Regions from separate parts of the Pseudoalteromonas sp. MT33b genome, predicted to be linked through region 1. Evidence: predicted binding sites of a transcription regulator. Region 1 holds the regulator's gene; the other holds the start of a gene.

Region 1 (3,570 bases):
TTTGTACAAAGGTTTGAATTTGCCATGTAAACTTTTGCACTATGCTGTGACTAGCAAGGTAATCTTTTACTGGTTGGTCTAAGCCTGTCAGTGGTTTTAGATCCGGTTCCCAGTGTGGATTCGGTAAAAAGCGAGCATCAAATACGTAATCAGCTTCTTTTGGAATACCGTGCTTAAAGCCAAACGACATAAAAGTAATAATGAGCTTTTTGTCTTTTTTACCCAGTATTTTTTCGCGAATAGATTCGGCAAGCTGATGCACGCTGAGATCGGTCGTATCAATCATAAAATCGGCACGGGTGATCAAAACATCCAGTAATACTTTTTCTTGTTTAATCGCTAAATCAAGCGGCAGCGAGTCAATCGATAATGGGTGTAAGCGGCGTGTTTCAGAGAATCGTTTGATCAGTGTTTGATCATCACTATCTAAATAAAACAACGTAGGTTTTGCAAAGCCCGGTAAATACTCAAGAATATCGTTAAATTCTTGCTGTTCTTTCGGCAGGTTACGCACATCGATACTTACAGCAATTTTGTCGTAATTATCTGACACACTGCGTACTAACGAAGGAAGCAGGTTTACAGGAATATTATCAACGCAGTAATAGCCTAAGTCTTCAAGTACTCGTAAAGCGACTGATTTACCTGAACCAGAGCGACCGCTGATAATAATTAATTCCATTTATGCCTCTGATGCAATGACTTTAAACAGATCACTATCTGTTTTAGCACTGCGTAGCTGTTTACAAAATTCTTTGTCTTTAAGTCTATCAGCAATTGTTGATAAGGTCTTTAGATGAAGCTGACAGTCACCATCTGGTACGATGAGTGCGACAAAAATATCCACTGGACGATTATCAATTGCATCAAAATTTATAGGTGACTCACTCACAATTACAAATGCGTGTGGCTGATCTGCACCGCTCATACGACCATGTGGAATCGCAATACCTCGGCCAATACCCGTGCTGCCCAATTTTTCTCTGTTCAATAGGGCATTGAGTATATCTTGCTGAGATAAATGAGGGAGCTGCTCATGAGCCAGTTCGCTGATAAATTCGAGAATTCTTTTTTTGCTATTAAAAAGGACCGCAGCTTTGCTGCAGTCCTGGTTAGTAAGTGAACTAAGTTTCATAATTTAGTGTCGAGCTAATTTCTCTTTGTGTTTAATTACTTGACGATCAAGTTTATCGATTAACGAGTCGATGGCTGCATACATATCTTGGTGTTCAGTAGAGGCAAATAACTCGCCTCCGTTTACATGTAAAGTTGCTTCTGCTTTTTGGCTTAGTTTTTCTACATCTAGAATGACATGAACATTATTAATGTGGTCAAAATGCCTTTCTAGTTTCGCAAACTTGGTGTTTACATAGTCTCTTAATGAATCTGTGATTTCTACATGACGACCAGTTAAATTTAGTTGCATAAGCATTTTCCTTCTATGTAAAACGTCTAAATCAGACTCTTACGCTGATTCGACGGAGGTATTGCTAGAGACTCTCGATATTTTGCTATTGTCCGTCTAGCTACTTTAATTCCTTGCTCAGCCAATATATCTGCAATTTTGCTATCACTCAATGGTTTAGCTGTGTTTTCTGCGGCGATTAGCTTTTTGATTAAAGCGCGAATTGCCGTAGATGAACACTCACCCCCATTTTCAGTGCTTACATGGCTGGAGAAGAAATATTTCAACTCAAAAATTCCCCGCGGGGTATGCATGTATTTTTGTGTTGTTACTCGCGAAATTGTTGATTCATGCATTTCGACCATTTCTGCGACATCATTTAATACCATGGGTTTCATGGCCTCAGGACCATGTTCAAAGAAAGCCTGTTGTTGTTGAACAATACAGTTAGTCACTTTTAATAACGTGTCATTACGGCTTTCTAAGCTTTTAATAAACCATTTTGCTTCTTGTAAATGAGAGCGAATAAATTGGCTATCACTGCTTGATTTTACAGAACGTGACATCGCCGCATAGTGGCTATTCACTCTGATTTTCGGCATGCAGTCTGGGTTTAGTTCAACTACCCAACGGCCTTTTATTTTTTTTACGGATACATCGGGTATCACGTATTCAGACTCTTCTCTAACAATGGTATCCGCAGGCTTTGGATTTAAGCTGTGGATCAATGTCATGACTTCTTTCAGCTCACTTTCTTTAAGCTTAGTCTTTTTCATCAAAGTGCGATAGTCACGACTCGCTAATAATTCAATATGTTCTGATAACACCATTTTAGTTTCAGCTAAATAGGGGGTGTCAGCATCGAATTGGCGTAATTGAATACACAAACATTCTTGTAAACTACGGGCGCCAATACCGACAGGATCGAATAATTGGATTCTTTTTAAGACAGCTTCGACTTCATCAAGTTCGATTTCTTCTTCATCGTTATTTTGATTGAAGCTTTCAACAATGTCTTCGCAGCTTACGGTTAAAATACCCGAATCATCAATTGCCTCAACAATCGCAACGGCAATCGCTTCGTCTGTTGGGCTGAATGGAGTCAGTTGTAACTGCCACATTAGGTATTCGTGGAGAGTTTCGGTTGATGCGCCTTGGTAAATTGATTCATCTTCAGGCATTGGACCTGAGGAACTTGATGGGGCAGCACTCATGTACTCATCCCACGTAACATCCATTGCTAAGTCGTCACTTACGGTGTCTTTGTTGAGGGCATCACTGCTTTCTTGCTCGTACTCGCTTGCAGCTTCGTCAGCCGACGCGCTTAGTTGGGTATCGTCAGATTCGGCTTTCTGCTCGTTCTTGCCAATACTCTCTTCTGCATAATCTGCTTCTTCAACTTCAAGCAAAGGGTTAGAGTCTAACGCTTCTTGAATTTCTTGCTGGAGATCCAATGTACTGAGCTGCAACAAACGGATAGCCTGTTGCAGTTGTGGAGTCATTGTAAGTTGCTGGCCCATGCGCAGCTGTAATGATTGCCTCATGTATCCCTAACAATCCTTTTTAGTCTTATCAAACAATAGCACGATGCCGTTAACTATTTATTTGATTTATTGTCATTGTTATAAGTCTAGCAGATGCTCTAGTCGGTGGCGTATTTAAAGCCTGAATTGCTCGCCTAGATACACATCGCGTACAGTTTGGTCGGCTAACACATGTTCAGGTGTACCTGATGCAATTAGCTCCCCATGAGAAACAATGTAGGCTTTTTCACAAACATCAAGGGTTTCTCTCACATTGTGGTCAGTAATTAATACACCAATACCACGATTTTTTAAGTGCTCAATAATTTTCTTTATATCTAACACTGAAATAGGATCAACACCAGCAAAAGGCTCATCGAGCAAAATAAATTTAGGGTCAGCGGCCAGTGCGCGTGCTATTTCAACACGACGGCGTTCACCCCCTGACAATGCCATACCTTGGCTGTCACGAATGTGTTGAATGCTAAATTCATCAAGTAAGCTGTTAAGTGTTTCTTCGCGGCCTTGTTTATTGAGATCTTTACGGGTCTCTAAAATGGCCATTAAGTTTTGATAAACGGTCAGTTTTCTAAAAATCGATGATTCTTGTGGCAAATAGCCAATACCTAAGCGAGCGCGGCT
Region 2 (3,570 bases), 880 kb from region 1:
GTTACGAAGTACGAGATGCGAGCTAAACCGTGAAGGGTGTTTAATGTCGCTGAAAAGGTTCGCTTTTTCGGCGTTAAAACGCCTCCCACGTGTGAAATGTGTATCACTTGTAGGAGGGGCTTTAGCCGTGAATTTTATAAAAGACGTTGCTGTGCAAACGTGCCATGTAAACATAACGCCTACGGTTTAAGGTAGGCGTGAAATTTATTGTGCGCGAAGGGGTTTCGCAACTCGTATTTCGTCATTGCACTCTATTCATTTCTTTCCAACTGGCTTTTAGGCTGTTGGCAAAGCTGATGAACTTTTCTTTCATGGTGCGTTTGACTTTAATCTCTACTGAGCCTAGCCAAACATTACCTTCAATCGTAATTGTGGGGCCTTGCCCTTTATTGAGTGCAACCGATTTATTTTCAACGCTACCAACCACACTAAACAATTTTGACACTACATTTACATGTTCTGGCACGTAGATTTCGTCGCTGCCTAAAATACAGTTTACGTAGATGGTGACATGCTGGTGCTGAAAAACGGCTTCACTAAAGTCTAATTCAATTGAGCCTAAACAGTTCGTTAGGTGAATTTCTTTCGGGACTAGCCATTGGCCGCTGCGCTCGTTGGAACCTAAAATACTGCGTAGTTGCAGGCTTTCTGCATCGCTACCATGTGCATAGTGAGGCTTAAACTGCACGTGTTTATGTGACTTGTAGTCAATATCTGCTGTTAACTCTAAGTCAGCAACCAGCTCAATTAACACCTCATTGCTGGTGGCTTCCATTGCTTGGTCTAGTCTTCGTTCAAATGCTTCTGCTGAAATAACTGCATGACTGTAGTTATAGATAAGTTGATCGATTACTTCTTCTCTTACTTGCTCGATGGGGCGATCTTCGAGTTTGACGGCCATGATAATTCCCTGTTGAGTTTTAAAGTTATGTTAATCACAAAGCAAAGTGTAGGCCAAAAATTATTTTATTAATATTCATTGGCTTATGTTTTTTGGTGTGGGCTTTCATTCGTTAAATTAACCATAGATTAATAAGATTGACAATTAATTAGTCATTTTTATAACAGAGTGAACTTCTTACCGAATTGTCTGTAAATAATTACCGAAACGAATATAAACCATGGCTGAATATCGGTTTAACTTATTGAATAATATAAAAATAAAAAGTTGGCATCGTAGTCGCATTAGTTATCTCGTCTTTAATCAAAAGGAGAAAGATTATGAATACATTCAACAAGACTATGATTGCTGCGTTAGTAATTGGTGCAACAAGTATGAGTGCTCAGGCAAGCAACTGGGAAAATGAAAGTAAAGATGCTTGGATTGATGGTAAGGCAGAAACTGTGCTTCTTATGAACACTAACCTAAATAATTTTGATATCAACACAGACGTAAAAAACGGCAAAGTTGTATTAACCGGTAAAGTTGATAGTGAATTAGACAAAGAGTTAGCCGAAGAGCTTGTACTTAGCCTAGACGGTGTAACTGCTGTTGATAACAAATTAACGGTTGTGAAAAACATGAAGTCTAAGGCCACGAGTGCAGATAAAGGTGACTCAGTAGAAAGTGACTTAACTGATGCGAAGATCAGTACAGTGATCACCACACGTTATTTATTTAACTCTGAAGTAGGCGGCACTGATATTGATGTCGATACAGATAAAGGCGTTGTTACATTAAAAGGTACGGTTAAGTCAGATGCAGAAAAGCAATTAGCAGTGAGCATTGCTGAAAATGCTGAAGATGTGCGTAAAGTCATCGATGAACTTAAGATTGTTGCTGAATAATAGCACGCCCTATAGCCCAGCTTTGGCTGGGCTTATCTTTTTCAAGGAGTGAGTTATGGATTTAATACGCATTATTTTCTCGGTTTTAATTCCGCCTCTTGGCGTATTTTTACAGGTAGGTTTAGGGGCACAATTCTGGATTAATATTATTTTAACCTTATTAGGGTACATTCCAGGTTTGATTCATGCTGTGTATATTATCGGTAAGCGATAATAATCACGGTTCAAAGGAATGAGTGTACGGCAAGGAAATGCACACGTAATAATGGATGACAACACTGCAAGGAGATTTACAGTATGGAAAATGTAACACAGCACAAAGGACAGCAAGGAAGTAACAAGGCGTTATGGACAAGCGCACAATGGCAACGCTTTATGGATAAAGTGAAAGGATAAACACCAAGGATTTTGGTTTAGGCTAGGAGCCAAATATGGATGAAGCTAGCGTAAGGAGGTGACAAAATGGAACAAGTACAAGCGCAATTATTACACGGACTGAACAACAAGGGAGTTGCTACATGGAATGAGCAACAGTGGCAACTATTTATGGAACTTACTAAAGCGGTTACGCCACAGGTAACAAGGAAGGCTGACGATAAAAACCCGATGTCATCTTCAGGTGACATCGGGTTTTTAATTACATCTGCAATCTATCTCAATACCAATTCAAATCAGTGTGAATGATTTAGACCTGTCGTTTGCAGCGTTAAAAATTTCTTATTGACGACTGCATGGTGCCTGATTTGTTACTTATGATAAGTAGCAAGAACACACACCTAGAACAATTCAATGACTAATCACAACTTAAATTGATTAACCGTTTTATTAAGTGAAATAGCTAGCTCATTGAGATCGCGTGCTTCGTCTGCTAACTCATGTGCATGATCTGCTGTGCTATTTACTAAATGGTTAATTGCCGCGAGGCTATTATTAATGTCCTCAGCAACCACCGTTTGTTGCTCAGTTGAGGTCGCAATTTGATGACTCTGGTCTTGTACATTCGTCACTGAGCCTGCAATATCTTGCAGTGCTTGCAGTACAATTTGAGTTTGCTCTACAGAGCCTTCTGCACGCTCTTGACCCTGCTGCATCATGGTGGATGCTTTTTGAGCTATTTGCTGTAACCGCGTGATCATATTACGAATATCATCGGTCGACTCTTGTGTACGACTTGCCAGTGAGCGTACTTCATCAGCAACCACCGCAAAGCCTCGCCCTTGCTCACCTGCACGCGCCGCTTCAATGGCTGCATTGAGTGCCAGTAAATTGGTTTGTTCTGCAATTGAGTTGATTACATCGACAACAGCGCCAATATTGCCGCTTTCTTGCTCAAGCCCAGCAACAACTTTAGATGCCTCACCGATGTGGCTGGCAAGTGCGGTCATCACCGATTGCGCCTGCGTTGAACGCTTGGTGCCATCGGCTGTAATGCTTTGCACTTCTTCGGCTGCATTGTTGGTGTGTTGCGCATTTCGCGAAATTTCGAGTACCGTAGAGGCCATTTCTGTTACTGCGGCGCTAACACTGTCAACTTGTTGTTTCTCTTGCTGAATTTCGTCGTTGGTCTTTTTAGAGACGATTTTAAGCTGTGAAGCCGCTTGGCTTAACTGCTCAGCTTGGGCTGCTGTATTAAGCATCATGGCGCGTAATTTATCGATAAAGGTATTCATGTGGTGAGCGAGCTGACCAACTTCATCTTGACTCTTTATTTCGATTTTTTGGGTTAAATCACCATCACCTGAAGCAATATCACGCATGATATAAGTAAGTTTTGTCAGTGGT

What was found. Region 1 encodes sigma-54, which starts transcription at its own class of promoters, with help from an activator protein. Its sites were predicted from a motif close to GTTGGCACGNNNNTNGNNT; they were not measured.
Region 2: the regulator sigma-54 is predicted to act here: its motif matches at 941-959, upstream of H3302_RS14175 (LiaF domain-containing protein).

Annotation. Positions count from the first base shown of each region.
Region 1 is NZ_CP059831.1:435,338-438,907, forward strand. Features, by position in the region: gene rapZ (RNase adapter RapZ) at 1-682, opposite strand, end outside; gene ptsN (PTS IIA-like nitrogen regulatory protein PtsN) at 683-1,135, opposite strand; gene hpf (ribosome hibernation promoting factor) at 1,139-1,426, opposite strand; gene H3302_RS02095 (RNA polymerase factor sigma-54) at 1,453-2,949, opposite strand; gene lptB (LPS export ABC transporter ATP-binding protein) at 3,064-3,570, opposite strand, start outside.
Region 2 is NZ_CP059831.1:3,134,118-3,137,687, reverse strand. Features, by position in the region: gene H3302_RS14175 (LiaF domain-containing protein) at 242-901, opposite strand; gene H3302_RS14170 (BON domain-containing protein) at 1,222-1,788, shown strand; gene H3302_RS14165 (YqaE/Pmp3 family membrane protein) at 1,844-2,002, shown strand; gene H3302_RS14160 (hypothetical protein) at 2,251-2,472, shown strand; gene H3302_RS14155 (methyl-accepting chemotaxis protein) at 2,586-3,570, opposite strand, start outside.